Regions from separate parts of the Kitasatospora sp. HPM-01-4 genome, predicted to be linked through region 3. Evidence: riboswitches for the same ligand, from Rfam matches in the RefSeq annotation. Region 3 holds a riboswitch; each other region holds the start of a gene.
What was found. Region 3 has a riboswitch for magnesium ahead of ACSMTC_RS05835 (hypothetical protein). Riboswitches for the same ligand answer to the same signal wherever they lie in the genome.
Positions count from the first base shown of each region.

Region 1: it holds a riboswitch for magnesium, as region 3 does, so the genes downstream of both, ACSMTC_RS02650 (hypothetical protein) here and ACSMTC_RS05835 (hypothetical protein) in region 3, are expected to answer to the same signal.
Region 2: it holds a riboswitch for magnesium, as region 3 does, so the genes downstream of both, ACSMTC_RS29070 (NRAMP family divalent metal transporter) here and ACSMTC_RS05835 (hypothetical protein) in region 3, are expected to answer to the same signal.

Region 1 covers NZ_JBPQGP010000005.1:605,184-610,054, reverse strand. The annotation lists gene ACSMTC_RS02660 (pyridoxal-phosphate dependent enzyme) at 1-4, shown strand, start outside; gene ACSMTC_RS02655 (N-acetylmuramoyl-L-alanine amidase) at 87-2,177, opposite strand; M-box (ykoK) riboswitch at 2,353-2,528, shown strand; gene ACSMTC_RS02650 (hypothetical protein) at 2,825-3,058, shown strand; gene ACSMTC_RS02645 (hypothetical protein) at 3,098-3,286, shown strand; gene ACSMTC_RS02640 (VOC family protein) at 3,408-3,782, shown strand; gene ACSMTC_RS02635 (ABC transporter ATP-binding protein) at 3,835-4,871, opposite strand, start outside.
Region 2 covers NZ_JBPQGP010000005.1:6,644,288-6,649,158, forward strand. The annotation lists gene ACSMTC_RS29060 (CAP domain-containing protein) at 1-219, shown strand, start outside; gene ACSMTC_RS29065 (NAD(P)/FAD-dependent oxidoreductase) at 650-2,056, shown strand; M-box (ykoK) riboswitch at 2,206-2,381, shown strand; gene ACSMTC_RS29070 (NRAMP family divalent metal transporter) at 2,719-4,368, shown strand; gene ACSMTC_RS29075 (hypothetical protein) at 4,496-4,831, shown strand.
Region 3 covers NZ_JBPQGP010000005.1:1,379,927-1,384,797, reverse strand. The annotation lists gene ACSMTC_RS05845 (phytoene desaturase family protein) at 1-1,458, opposite strand, end outside; gene ACSMTC_RS05840 (MgtC/SapB family protein) at 1,504-2,235, opposite strand; gene ACSMTC_RS05835 (hypothetical protein) at 2,348-2,785, opposite strand; M-box (ykoK) riboswitch at 3,055-3,230, opposite strand; gene ACSMTC_RS05830 (polysaccharide deacetylase family protein) at 3,808-4,871, shown strand, end outside.

The sequences.
Region 1 (4,871 bases), 770 kb from region 3:
CTGAGCCCGGTGGACCGACGTGGGCGCGCGTGCCTGCCGGCCCGACCCGGTGCGGTGACCCGCCGCGCCGGGTGGGACGGCCGGGCTCAGCCCCGGGAGGCGCTCCGCGGGTGCTGCGGACGGACCACCTCGACGTCGGAGGACTTCAGGAACGCCAGCCGGTGGTTGTAGCGGATCGGGTAGTAGGTGACCGTGCCGACCACCAGGGTCCGGTCGTCGGGTGCGTCCCCGTCGATGTTCCGATCGTAGAAGTAGTCGCCGGGCGCCGGTGTGCCGTCGACGGCCAGGTAGGCCTGCCCCGCCGGAACGCTCGCGTCCAGCGCCACCACCGGCAGCGGTTTGATGGCCGGGTGGCGGGCGTATGCGGCGGCCTCGGGATAGGCCCGGCCGTACACCGGGATCGAGGCGAGGCCGGGGCGGGGGGTCAGCACCGTCCGGGCGGGAGGACCCGCGGGGTCGGGCAGGCCGGCGGGCGCGGGCTCGGTCCGGGCGGCTCGTCCGTTCCGATTGGCGAACCAGCACTTCTTGCCGTCGTACCAGATCGCCGTCCAGTCGCCCTGCTGGTCGGCGACCACGTACTCGGTACCGGTCACCGCCTTGTCGCTCCAGTCGTCCGCCCTGGTGGTGCCGCCGTTGACCAGCGGTGCGTCGGCGGCCGGCCGGGTGCGCAGATAGACGAAGTTCTCCGGCCGGGCCGCCACCCCGGTGACCGGGGGCTGGTTGGAGGAGAAGGCCGGGGCGATCACGACGGTGTCGCCGGCCCGCGGCGGGACGTCGGCGCCGGGCCCGATCGGCGCCCCCAGCAGTTCGAGGTAGTGGCCCCAGTCCCAGAACGTTCCCGGGTCCCAGTGCATCTTGGGGACGTCGGCCTGGGTCGGCCCCGGTACGTCGTCGTGGCCGATGATGTGCCGGCGGTCCAGCGGGACGCCGAACCGCGCCGCGAGGTAGCGCACCAGCTCGGCCGAGGACCGGTACAGCTGCTCCGAGTACCAGGTCGGCCGGTCCTCGGGGAGCGCGAACCCCTCGTGCTCGATCCCGACGCTGTGCATGTTGACGGTCTTGTTGCCGGAGTGCCAGGCGATGTCCCGGGTGTGCACCAGCTGGGTGGTGTGCCCGTCGGAGGCGCGCACCAGGTAGTGCGCGGTGGCCTGGTCGCGCGGGTCCTGGAAGGCGGCGAGCGCCCCGGCGTAGTCGCTCTCGGTGTCGTGGATGACGATCCAGCGGATCCGCTGGCCGTCCTCGGGACGGTTGGCCGGGTTGTAGTTCCCGTAGGAGGTCGGGTCCTTGGGGTCGGTCAGGGCGTACGCGGCGGGGACGAAGTCGCAGCCGAGGTCCTCCGGGCACTCGGCGGCCTGCCGCCCGGCTCCCGGCACGGGCCGGTCCGGGGGCCGGGCCACCACCAGGTCCGGGTCGGCGGGCAGGGTGAGCCGCTGGCCCTCGGGGGTGGTGCGCGAGGCGCCGGTGCGAACGGTCCGGAACACCCGGTCGGCGAGTACCCGGCCGGCCGTGGCGTCCTGCCCCGTCGCGCCGCCCGCGCCGAACCGGGCCACCGCGCCGTACCAGGCACCCGGGTCGGCCGACCGGGGGGCGCCGAGGGCCCGCTGGTACCGCGCGAGCAGGGCCGCGCCGCCGCGGAGGTTCTGCGCGGGGTCGCTCCTCAGCTGTCCGGCCGGGCGGTGGAGCAACCCGGCGGCGGCGTCCAGGGTGTGCAGCGCCGGGGAGTCCACGAGGCGGGCGGCCGGGCCGGTGGTGCGACGCCCCGGGAGCCGGTCGTCGCCGCGTCCCCGTGCCTCGGGCTCCCGGTGTCCGGCGGCGGCGTTCACGGCCGCCACGTCCACCTGGGTCAGGCCGAGTACGCCGTAGTTGCCGGTGGTGCTCGGCCGTCCCCGGTGGGACTCCCAACGGGTCTGCTGGTAGGCCAGCGCCAGCAGGACGGGCTGCGGCACCCCGAACTCCCTTGCCGCAGCGGCGAACTGGTGCTGCAGGACCCGGTCCGCCGGGACGGCGGTACCGGCCGGCGGCGTGAAGCCGGTCGCGCAGACGGTGGCCACGGCGGTGGCGACGGCGACCAGGGCGACGGGCCGGGGCAGGCTTCGGGCGGCGCGGAGGACCGCAGGGCGGCGGATGGCCGGAGAGGCCCCGGAGTTCCGGGTGGCGGTGGCCGGAGTGTGGTACATGCCACGGTTCTACAGCAGTTGACGGTGCGTCATATCGCCGACACTCCCGGGGGCCGTTGCGGCCGGGCGGCTGTTCCCATCGGCGCCGGGTGTCGCCACGGGCGCCGGTGGTCAAGTTCTGGCAAAGTGTTCGGGCCCGTCCTGGCGGAGGGACTATGCTCTCTGTGGTTTGAAGAGGGCACCTCGTTCGGTGAGGCGTCTTCACGGACACAGGCCACTGATCCCACCCGTCGAGAGACGCTCCGGATCAGGACAGATCCTCCCGACCTAAGGGTTGATCCCAAGTGGCTTCCGGCTCGCGGGCCGGATCACGCCGTGGAGTGCCAAAGCTCTGACGAGTCGGGGTGAACCGGCCGATCGGGCCGGTCCGCTCATGGCCGTGTCGATTCGGCGCGTTTCCGCGCCCCGGCCGGGAGGAGGCGAGAGACATGGATTGCAGTAGTCCGGGCCACAGTCGCCCTTACCCCAGTCTGTCCTCGTTCCTCCTTGGCATGCGGTAGCCGCCCGTTCTGCGCGCTTCTCCTGCGTTCGCGTCACCGGGTGCAGCCTGCCAAGGGCGCGGCGGTACGGCGTCGGCCGACCGTCGAAAGCCCCGGCCGCGGTGTGTCTTCGCATGCCCATCGGCCCGTCCACGAAGGTGAGTTGACGTGTCCGTCTTCGCCACGTTCCACCAGGTCGAGTTCGTCTCCAGCAGCTCCCCGCGCCGTCGCGTGCGCGCCGTTCTGGCCGAGGTGGCCGGGCGGCTGGCCGCGAGTCCGCTCGATCACCCCGTCCTGAGTGCCGTCGCAGCCCAGCGTCCCGCCTGCCCGCCGCAGCGGATACGGGCCCGCTGGGAGGCCGCCGTCGCCGCCGACCAGGCCGCCCGGCACTCGGACGGCTGAACCCGCCCACCACGGCCAACCGACAGGGGAATCACGATGATGACGAGGACCAGGCTCCACCCGCGTACCGCGGAGGGGACGATGCTGATCGGCGTGCTCGGCCTGCTGCTGCTCGAGGCGGTCGTGCTCACCGCTGTTCCGGCCGGGGTGCGCGCCGTGGCCGGCGCCGCCCGGCGGCGTGCCGCGGGAGCGGACCTGCCGTCGGTCCGGCCCACCCGAACCCGCTGAGACCGACCGGCGACAGGGCCCGCGGCGCCGCAGGCCGCGCTCCCCGTCGCCGGTCGGTCCGGACCGGCCGGATCCGACCGGCCCACCAAGACCATTCGTCGAACCGAGAGGAGCCCGTTCCATGATCACGGCTCTTGACCACGTCCAGCTCGCCGCGCCGCCCGGCAGCGAGGAGCTGCTGCGCGCCTTCTACGCCGATGTGCTGCAGATGGCCGAGATCCCCAAGCCGCAGCCGCTGACCGACCGGCGCGGCTGCTGGTTCGCGGCCGACGGCGGCCGGGTCCGGCTCTACCTGGGGATCGAGGAGAGCTTCCGGCCCACCACCAAGGCCCACCCGGGGCTGGCGGTCAGCGAGATCGACGAGTTCGCCGCCCGCCTGGCCTCGCTCGGTGCGCTGGTGGTCTGGGACGAGAGCCTGCCTCCGTCCCGCCGCTTCTACACCCAGGACCCGGTCGGCAACCTGCTGGAGTTCGTCGAGGCCCAGCCCTCGGCGTGAGGCCCGGCCCGCCGGGCGGGCCGACTCCCCGGACGAGGGCCCGCCGTGGATCTCAGAGTGCCGCCTCCGCGCCCGGTTCCAGCGTGAACCGGGTGTCGTGGGCGTCGTAGTCGTAGAGCTCGCCGTAGCGGCCCCAGTCGATGGCGATGTCCAGCTGGCGCTGGGCGTCGGCGGCGTCGAAGCCCCGGCGCAGCAGGTCGAGGAAGAAGTCCCGGCGCATGGTGCGGTCGTCGGTGGCGGTGAGGGCCTGGACGACGGCGCGGACCAGAGGGGCGTTGCGGGCGGCGGTCCGGGCGAACAGCTGCTTGCTGGTGAGGATGTCGGCGACGGTGAACTCCCGTCCGGAGTCGGTGATTTCGATCCGGGCGTTGGCGGTCCTGGCGAAGCCGAGCAGTACCGCGGCGTCCACCAGCGGCAGCAGGTCGTCCACCTCGAAGTTGAGCTCGTCGGCGATCTCCGCCAGGCCGTCCTCGCCGCCCCGGCCGACCAGGATCTCCAGCAGTCCGGCGAGTCCGCCGACGCTGGCCTCGGGCAGCGGGACGGTGATCGGGGTCGCGGTCGGCCGGCCGGCGGCGGGCCCGGACGCGGCGGCGGTGGCCTCGGCGCGACCGGTGAGGATGCCGTAGACGGTGTCGACCAGCGCCTCGAACTGCGGGGTCCGGCGGTCGCGGGGGCGGGGCAGGTCGACGGTGAGCTCGGCGCGGATGCGGCCGGGGTTGGAGGACAGCACCAGGATCCGGTCGGCCAGCAGCACGGCCTCCTCGATGTTGTGGGTGACGATCAGGATCGACTTCACCGGCGCCTCGTGGCCCTCCCAGAGGCCGACCAGTTCGGTGCGGAGGTTCTCGGCGGTCAGCACGTCCAGCGCGGAGAACGGCTCGTCCATGAAGAGCGCGTCCGGTTCGACCACCAGGGCGCGGGCGAAGCCGACCCGCTGGCGCATGCCGCCCGAGAGCTCCTTGGGGTAGGCGCCCTCGAAGCCGTCCAGGCCGATCAGGTCGATGGCTCTCAGGGCCCGCTCACGCCGTTCGCCCTCGGCCACGCCCCGTGCCTGCAGGCTCAGTTCGACGTTCTGCTGGACGGTGAGCC
Region 2 (4,871 bases), 5.3 Mb from region 3:
GCCATCGGGGAGAACATAGGTTACGGCGGCGGGGTCGGCTCCGCCGCCCAGGACATCGCCGCGATGGCCGTCAGTCTGACCCAGGACATGCTGAACGAGACGCCGCCGGACGACGGCCACCGCAAGAACATCCTCAGCGGCGAGTTCAGCCACATCGGCATCGCCGTCTACCGGGATGCCCACGGCACCGTCTGGCTCACCCAGGACTTCTCCAACTGACCTGTCCTGTAAGGACATCGGCCGAGATGGCCCGGTCCTCTCCCCGGCAGGGCCCGCCGCCCCGTTCCCTCGGGCGGCGGGCCCTGCCGGACGGTGCGGTGTCGGGAGGTGGTGTCGAAGGCGGGGCGTGTCCATCGGGTGCGCGACCGGGATCGCCCGGGCGGTTCCGTGTGGGTGGCGTTCCTTGTCGATGCACGTTCACCTCCAGTCCGATCTGATGGTTAGCGGCCCAGCTCGGGTGGGCAGAATGCATCCGGTTCGTCCTCGCACGCTCCCCACGTACGCTGCACGCGCTGGTCCGCGCCTGTGCACCACCCCATCGCACCGCAGCACCACCTTCCGCCTCCGCGCCGCACCACCCGCCTCCGCACCACCCGCCGCCCAGTGCAAGGCCCGGCGTACAGCTCCGCCGGGTGAGAGAGGGGCCGAGATGTCGTTACCTGTTGGCAGAGCCGCCGTGCTGGGAGGCAGCCTGGCCGGGCTGCTGCACGCCTGGGTCCTCGCCGAGGCGGGCTGGCAGGTGACCCTGGTGGAGCGCGACCGCCGACCGGGCAGGGCCGAGTTCGCCGGGGGAGTCCCGCAGGCCCGCCAGGCCCACCTGCTGATGCCGGCCGGACTGGATGCCATCGAGCGGCTGCTGCCCGGCACGACCGAGCTGCTCATCGACGCGGGGGCGCAGCGCCTCGGCCTGCCCAGCGACATCCGCTGGCTCACGCCGGCCGGCTGGCTCCCCTCCTTCTCGCCGCGGCACACCATCGTCAGTCTCACCCGCCCCCTGATCGACTGGGCGCTGCGCCACCAGGTGCTGTCGCACCCGGGTATCGAGGCGCGTGAGGGAGTCGACGCCGTCGGGCTCACCGTCGCCGGACCCCGGATCGCCGGAGTCCGCTACCGGCGGCGCGGCGACCGTGACCGGACCGAGTCGGTGCTGCCCGCGGAGGTGGTGGTCGATGCCACCGGCCGTACGTCCCGAACTCCTCACTGGCTGAACGACCTTGGGCTCGACGCGCCCGAGGAGAGCGTGATGGACGGCGGGGTCAGCTACTCGACCGGGCTGTTCCGCAGGGCCGAGGGGGGCCTGTCCGCCGGCCGTGCGCTCTACCTCCAGCCCCGGCCCGGGCGCAATCCGCGCTTCGGGCTGCTGTTCCCGGTGGAGGGGGACCGCTGGATGGTGACGGTCGGCGGGATGCGCGGCTTCACCGCACCCACCGACCTCGACGGATTCCTCGCCTTCAGCCGGGAGTTGCGCACACCGGACCTGTACGAGCTGCTCAAGGGCCTCGAACCGGTCGCCCCGATCCACGGCTTCCGCCCGCCGCCCAGCCGGCGGCGGCACTACGAGCGGCTGGCCGGTCTACCCGAGGGGCTGCTGGTGGTCGGCGACGCTGCCTGCACCTTCAACCCGATGTACGGGCAGGGCATGTCGGTGGCGGCCCGGTCCGCGCTGGTGCTGCGCGATCTGCTCGCGGCCGGAGCTTCCGGAGCCCACAGGTCCCGTGGACCGATCGCCCGTAGACAGACGGTAGTTGAACTCCCGGTGAACTCCAGGATGATCCAGCGCGCGGTGTTCCGCGAGGCGGGGGCGGCCTGGCGGGCGGCCTGCGCCGAGGACCTGCGCTACGACACCACCCTCGGCGGCCGTCGGGGGCCGCTGCTGAAGCTCCAGCACGCCTATCTGGACCGGGTGTTGAACGCCGCCCAGCGCAGCAAGGCCGCGCAGGACGCCTTCATCGACACCCTCTCGCTGACCGCGCCGCCGACCAGGCTCTTCGCGCCGGCCGTGCTGCTGCAGGCCGCCCTGAGCGGCGGCCCCAGGGGGCGCCGGATCGGGCCGTGAGGGTGAAAGCGGGTCGCAAAACGGCTCGCAGTGGCCGGAGTTGTCGAGGACGGCACCGGGGTTCCCGTTTCGATCGAGAAGATCGGTCAAAATTCGGTAAATGTGGTCGGTGCACCCTTCCGGTGGGTCTACGCTTGATGAGGTTTGAAAAGGCACCTCGTTCGGTGAGGCGTCTTCACGGACACAGGCCACTGATCCCAACCGTCGAGAGACGCTCCGGATCAGGACAGATCTTCCCGACCTAAGGGTTGATCCCAAGTGGCTTCCGGCTGGTGAGCCGGATCACGCCGTGGAGTGCCAAAGCTCTGACGAGTTGGGGTGAACCGGCCGTTTCGGCTGGTCCGCTCCTTGCCGTGTCGATACGACGCACAGCTGCGTCCCGGCCGGAAGGAGGCGAGAGACATGGATTCGAGTTGCAGTAGTCCGGGCCATAAACGGCCCCACATCCGCATGTCCTCGTTCTCCATCGGCACGCGGTAACAACCTTCTTCACGAGCTTTTCTGACACACCGTCCGCTCGGTGCTGCGCCATGCCCTCATGTCCTTATGACCTCATGGCGCTATTCCGCCGCGGGCTGCCGCGGTGTGCCCTCGTGAAGGGGATTGCTGCTGCGCGCCACCCGAACTCTCCCCGTGAAACCGGGGGGCAAGGGAGGTTCGCCATGACCGACACCACGATGACTCCACCGTCGATCTCGGCGCCGCGCGCCGCGGTGCTCGACGACGCTCACGTCGGCGACATCCAGGGCGCCCTGGGCACCATCAGCCTCAACGACACCGACCCGCGCCAGGGCCTCTCCGCCAAGCTCAAGACGCTGCTGGCGATCGTCGGGCCCGGCCTGATCGTGATGGTCGGCGACAACGACGCCGGTGCGTTCTCCACCTACGGCAACGCCGGCCAGAACTACGGCACCAGCCTGCTGTGGACCCTGCTGCTGCTGGTCCCGGTGCTCTACGTCAACCAGGAGATGGTGCTCAGACTGGGTGCCGTCACCGGTGTCGGCCACGCCCGGCTGATCCTGGAGCGCTTCGGCAAGTTCTGGGGCGCGTTCAGCGTGATCGACCTGTTCCTGCTCAACGCGCTGACCCTGGTCACCGAGTTCATCGGGATCACGCTGGCGGCGGGCTACCTGGGTCTGCCGAAGGTCGGCTCGGTCATCCTGGCCGCCGCGATCATCATCGCCTCCGCCTTCACCGGCTCCTTCCGCCGCTTCGAGCGGATCGCGGTCGCGCTGTGCGCCGGATCGCTGCTGCTGGTGCCGATCTACTTCATGGTCCACCCCAAGACCTCGCAGATGGCCCACGACTTCGTGGTTCCCAGCATGCCCGGCGGCAGCGGCGAGCTGGCCACCGTGATGCTGCTGATCATCAGCATCGTCGGTACCACGGTCGCCCCCTGGCAGCTCTTCTTCCAGCAGTCGTACGTCATCGACAAGCGGATCACCCCGCGCTTCATGAAGTACGAGAAGGCCGACCTGTGGATCGGCATCGTGATCGTGGTCGTCGGCGCCGCCGCGATGATGGGCTTCACCGCCGCCGCCTTCACCGGCACCGACGGCTTCGGCCAGTTCACCGACGCGGCGGGCATCGCCAAGGGCCTGGAGGACCACGCGGGCAAGCTGGTCGGCGTGCTGTTCGCGATCGCCCTGCTGGACGCCTCGATCATCGGCGCCTTCGCGGTCTCGCTCTCCACCGCCTACGCGATCGGCGACGTCTTCGGCATCAAGCACTCGCTGCACCGCGGGGTCGGCAACGCCAAGGGCTTCTACGCCGTCTACGCCGGTCTGGTCGCCGCCGCGGCGATCATCGTCCTGGCCGCCAGCGACAGCACGCTGGGCCTGCTCACCCAGGGCGTCCAGGTCCTGGCCGGTGTGCTGCTGCCCTCCGCCTCGGTCTTCCTGCTGCTGCTCTGCAACGACAAGGAGGCCCTGGGCCCCTGGGTGAACGGTCCCAAGACCAACGCCTTCACCTCCGCCGTGATCGGCGTCCTGGTCACCCTGTCGGTCATCCTGACCGCCTCGGTCCTGTGGCCGAACATCAGCTCCTCGGCGATCCTCGACATCATGGCCGCCTGCGGCGTCCTCGGGGTGCTGGCCGCCGGGTTCTCCTTCACCCGCCGGCGCACCGCCACCAAGGAGGACCCGATCGACCGCACCGGGCGCGAGAACTGGCGGATGCCCCCGCTGGAGACCCTGGCCCGTCCGACCATGTCCACCGCCCGCAAGATCGGCATGGGCGCGCTGCGCACCTACCTGCTGGTCGCGATGGTCCTGGTCGTCGTGAAGATCGTCCAGGTGGCGATCTCCCAGTGACCCGGCGGTGGGGGAGGCCGGCCCACAGCGGCCTCCCCCACCCCGGCACCACCGGTGCCCCACCCCGTAGTCCCGAACAGTCATAGGCCTCTCGCCGCCCCCTCGCCCGAGGAAGGGAGAACCAGCCATGCACGTCTCGCTGCTCCACCCCCGCCAGACCGGCCGCACCGTCGAGCCGGACGGCATCACCGCCCGGCGCGCCCACAGCTGCCCGCGCCTGCGTCTGACCCTGCACGACGGCGCCGAGCGCGCCTACCGGCTCGACGACCCCGGCACCTGCCCCGACTCCGGGACGCCGAACTACGCCGACTCCGCGTACGAGCCCCGCGTGCACCTCGCATACCTGCTGGCCCGTCAGGGCCACCACCCCGGCTGGCTCGCGCACTTCGCCGACCTGCCGCTGCCGGCCGCACACCGGATCGCCGAGGCCGCCCGGGCTGTTCAGGGCGTCCGGGCCGCCTGACCGCCCGCCGCGGTCCCCGGCACCGGCGCACTTCCCCGCG
Region 3 (4,871 bases):
CCGGTCCCCGGCCGGATCGCCGTACGGGAAGGCGAGCTCCCGGTGGAAGATGTTGCCGCCGGGCAGGCCGAGATCGCGCTCCAGGTCGGCCGGGGTCTTCACCTCCAGGCAGGGACGGCCGTCCCGGTCCACGGCCAGGCAGTCCGCGAGCGGCTCGGCCAGGCAGGCGTCCAGCGGTCCGAGGACGGCCCTGAGCGCGGCCTCGCGGGCCGAGTCGGCGTCATGGGTGAAGAGCCGGGCGGGCAGTTGGAGGCCGAACAGGGTGAGCGTCTGGTAGCCCTGGGCCGCGAGCCCGGGGCCCAGGACCGACGGGTCGGTCAGCGAGTGGCAGTAGATCTCGGAGGGGGCGGCGGCCGGCACACGCCCGGTCGCGGCCACCCGGTAGGCCGCGTCCAGCTCGGTGTACGACTCGGCGATGTGGAAGGTCCCGGCGAAGGCCTCCCGAGGGTCGACGGTGGTGTCCCGCAGCCGGGGGAGCCCGCGCAGCAGCATGTTCACCTTCAGCTGCGCGCCCTCCGGCCCCGGCCGGTCGGCGGGCCGGCCGAGCAGCCGGTCCAGTACGGCGGGCGCCGCGCCGCACAGCACCTGGCGGGCGCCGACCCGGTGCTCGAAGTCGCCGCTGCGGTAGGTCACTTCGGCGGTCGCGCCGTCGGTGGCCACGGCGGTGACCTCGCAGCCGGTCCGCAGTTCCGCGCCGGCGGACCCGGCCGCGTCGGCCAGCGCGTCGGTGAGCGAGCCCATTCCGCCCACCGGGACGTGCCACTGTCCGGTGCCGCCGCCGATCACGTGGTAGAGGAAGCAGCGGTTCTGGCGCAGCGACGGATCATGGGCGTGGCTGAAGGTGCCGATCAGCGCATCCGTCAGGACCACGCCGCGTACCAGGTCGTCGGTGAACGTCCGCTCCAGGGTCTCGCCGAGGGGCCGCTCGAACAGGGCGGTCCAGGCGGCCGGGTCGTCCACCCGGCGGCGCAGCTCCGCGCGGGTGGGCAGCGGCTCGGTGAGCGAGGGGAAGACCCGCCCTGCCACCCGGGAGGTCATCGCCCAGAACTCCTGCCAGGCGGTGAACTCCATTTCCGAGCCGGTCAGTTCACGGAAGTAGGCGGCGGTACGCGCCGGATCGCCGGCGTCCACCAGCAGCCCGGTCGGCCGCCCGGAGCGCACGGTAGGGGTGTACGAGGAGATCCGGCGCCGGCGGACCGTGAAGCGCAGGCCCAGCTCGTCGACGATCTTCCGTGGCAGCAGGCTCACCAGGTAGGAGTACCGCGACAGCCGCGCCGGCACGCCCGGGAACGCCTGGGCCGAGACCGCCGCCCCGCCGGTGCGGTCCAGCCGTTCGAGCACCAGGACGCTGCGCCCGGCCCGTGCCAGGTACGCCGCAGCGACCAGCCCGTTGTGGCCGCCGCCGACGATCACGACGTCGTAGCGGGAGTGACCGGGAGTCCCCTGCACAGGCTGCATGAGGCTGTCCTACCAACCGAGCGCGCCGATGGCCAGCATGTCGGCTCAGGCGAGCACCTCGTGCTCGGCGCGGTCGTGTTCGTCCTCCAGGTGCCAGTGCAGGTCGCGGACGCCCGGTTCGAGGGAGAGCCGGGTGACCACCTGCTCCAGGGCGGCGGTGACGTCGCCGGTGACCGCGACCGTGGCGCGCAGGCTGGTGGTCTCGCCCTGCTCGCGGCGGGCGCGCAGGCCGGTCGGCGCGAGGCCGGAGGCGGCCAGCGCCTGCAGCAGGAGCGCGCGGATCTGGGTCTCCGCCTGGCGTTCGCACTCCAGGTGGACGGTGGCCCGGGTGGTCGAGTCGGGGTCGGTGCCGGCCGAGGGCGCGCGGTCGAGCAGCCGGCCGGCCGGGCGCAGGACGAGGTGGACGGTGAGCACCGCGAGGGCGCCGAGGACGGCCAGGTCGAGCTTGCCGGAGGCGGCGAGGACACCGACGGCGGCGGAGCACCACAGGGTGGCCGCGGTGTTGAGGCCGCGCACCCCGGCGCCGTCGCGGAGGATGACGCCACCGCCGAGGAAGCCGATGCCGGAGACGACGTAGGAGGCGACCCTGGTCGGGCTGCCGGTGTCGCCGACGGCCTCGCTGTAGAGCACGAACAGGGTGGCTCCCGCGGCGACCAGCGCGTTGGTGCGCAGGCCGGCCATCCGCGCACGCCACTGGCGTTCGACGCCGATCAGGGCCCCGCAGCTGACACCGGCGGCGAGGCGGACGAGGAAGTCGAGGGTGGTCAGGGCGTGCACGGGGCACCTCCTTCGGAACGGGGCGGCGAGCCGAGTCAACCCGGGCCTGGTGAATCCCGGGCGACATCGGTCGGGCGAGGGGCGTACGTGTGGTCGATCTCGGGGCGGGCCGTCAGCTGAGCGGCGGCCGGTTCCCCGGGCCGTTCGGTCCGGAACGCTCGGCGTGCTCGGCGATCCGCTGGGCGGCCGCCGCGGGCAGAGCGAGCCGCTCGGCGATCTCCTCGGGGCGGTGGCCCTGGAGGAGTAGCTGGTAGGCGGTGTGCACCCGGGCGTCATAGGCCACCTCGGGCGAGGTGGTGGCCGCGAAGTCGCGGTGGTCGAGGAGGTACAGCCGCGGCGTGCCGTCCTGCAGGGTCAGCCGCAGGTATCCGCGGGCACGGCAGTCGGCCGGAGCCATCGGCACGAGCGGGGCGGTGTGGGCCGCGGCGCCGGTCCTCCGGAGGCGAAGGCCTCGCAGCAGGTGTGCGGCCCGGCGGCCGAGGTGGATACCGGTGGGCCGGGACGTGGCGGCGGGGCCGTGCACGGTGCGGCCGATCATCAGGGTGGTCATGGCAACCTCCAGGGGCAAAGGCTGGAGGGCACGCGGGGGCGGACCCACGGCAGGCCGGGCGACCGCACCCGGGTGCGGGCGGATCGCTGGCGTCGGAGTCAGCCGTGAGGAGTGTCAGCGCGTGCCGGTACGAAGCGAGGACAGGCGGGCGCGGGGCCGGATACGGCCCGTACTACTGCATTCCATGTCTCTCGCCTCCTCCCGGCCGAGGCGCACGACGGCGCCTGAACGACACGGCAAGGAGCTCACCGACGCGCACGGAAGCCGCCGGCTCACCCCAACTCGTCAGAGCTTTGGCACTCCACGGCGTAATCCGGCCCGCGGGCCGGAAGCCACTTGGGGTCACCCCTTAGGTCGGGGAGACCTGTCCTGATCCGGAGCGTCTCTCGACGGGTGGGATCAGTGGCCTGTGTCCGTGAAGACGCCTCACCGAACGAGGTGCCCAATGAAAACCTCAGCCACTATAAACCGAAAAGCGGGCCGCGCAAGCCGGTTCGAGGGGAGGGAGCCCACGGTACGAGGCGTTCTCGGCCGGGAGGCGCACCGGCCGTGGCCGCGGTGGATGAACTGCTCCGGTCGCCCACGACGCATGGTCGACCGCGGGCGACGCAGGTCCGACTCCGCCGCGGTGGAGCACGGTTGACGGTTGATCGGAAGCCCTTCCGGCCGGCCGGGATCATCGAATGGCGGATCCGCTCCCGCTGAGGCGGGAGCCGGCCTCGGGCCGATCGGGTGTCCATGGGTGTGATCGCGGGAAGCGGGACGACCGCCGTTCCGCGGGGGCGGGGGTGGTGCGGCGCACGGGTCTCGCGGGTCGTCGGCGTCGGATCGCGACTGGCGCCCGGCAGCCGCCCGGCACCGCCGCTGAGAGCGCTGTCCTGGCCCCTCACCCCGCCTGTCCGTCGGACGTGAGAACGGTCTCAAGAAGCCGCGAACGCTTTGGAAGCGTGCGACCGGCGGCCATTGTCGAAAGGAAGCCCGGTGGCATGCCGGGCCTCTGTACGACCCCAGGAGCAACAGCCATGCCGGAGCAGGCCACCACCCGCACGATTCTTCGCCGGGCCGCAGCAGGATGCGCCGCCGTCCTTCCGCTCGCGCTCGCCTGCGCGTGCGGCGCGACCTCGTACGGCGCCGCTACGAGCGGTAGCGCCGCCGCCGCGGCCGGGAGCCCGAGCGTGCGGGTCAGCGCCACCACGCCGGCGCCCGCGCAGCCGTCCCCCGGAGCAGTACCGCCCGGCGCCGGTACCCCCGGTACGGCGCCGCCCGGCGCCGCCGCCTCCGCAGCCGCGCCTGCGAGCCCCGCCGCCCCCGGCGCCACCACCGGGCAGACACCCGGCCACGGCGCGCCGGCCGCTGTGACGGGTGCCGCACCCGTCGCCCTCTCCACCAAGCACGCCGCCCCCACCACGGCCCCCACCACAGGGACCGCCGTGCCTGCGCCGGCCCCCGCCGTGCCCGCGCCAGCCGCCCCCGGCAAGCCCGCCGCGCCCGCGCCGGCCGCCGCCAAACCCGCCGCGCCCGCCCCCGCAGCGCCGCAGCCCGTACCGGACGCCCCGGGCTCGTCGATCGTCTACCACACCGCCACCGCCGGCGGCGGGGGCAAGACGGTCGCGCTCACCTTCGACGACGGCCCCGGCCCGGCCACCGACGCGATCCTCGACCTGCTGCAGCGCTACCACGCCAAGGCGACGTTCTGCGAGATCGGCCCCCAGGCCACCGCGAACCCGAAGGCGGTCCAGCGCATCCTGGCCGAGGGCCACCGCCTGTGCGACCACACCGTGCACCACCCGCAGCCGATGCACACCCTCCCGCAGGACCAGCAGGTCTACGAGATCGACGCGGCCAAGGACATGATCCTCAAGGCCGGCGGCCCGGGCGCCGAGGTCTCGTGGTTCCGCGCCCCCGGCGGTGACTTCACCGCCCAGAACCGCCAGATCGCCGTGCAGGCCGGTCTGCGCCCGCTCGGATGGACGGTCGACACCCGCGACTGGGCGAAGCCCGGGGTCGCGGAGATCGTCGCCACCGCGCAGCGCGAGCTGCACCCGGGCGGCATCATCCTGATGCACGACGGCGGCGGCGACCGCAG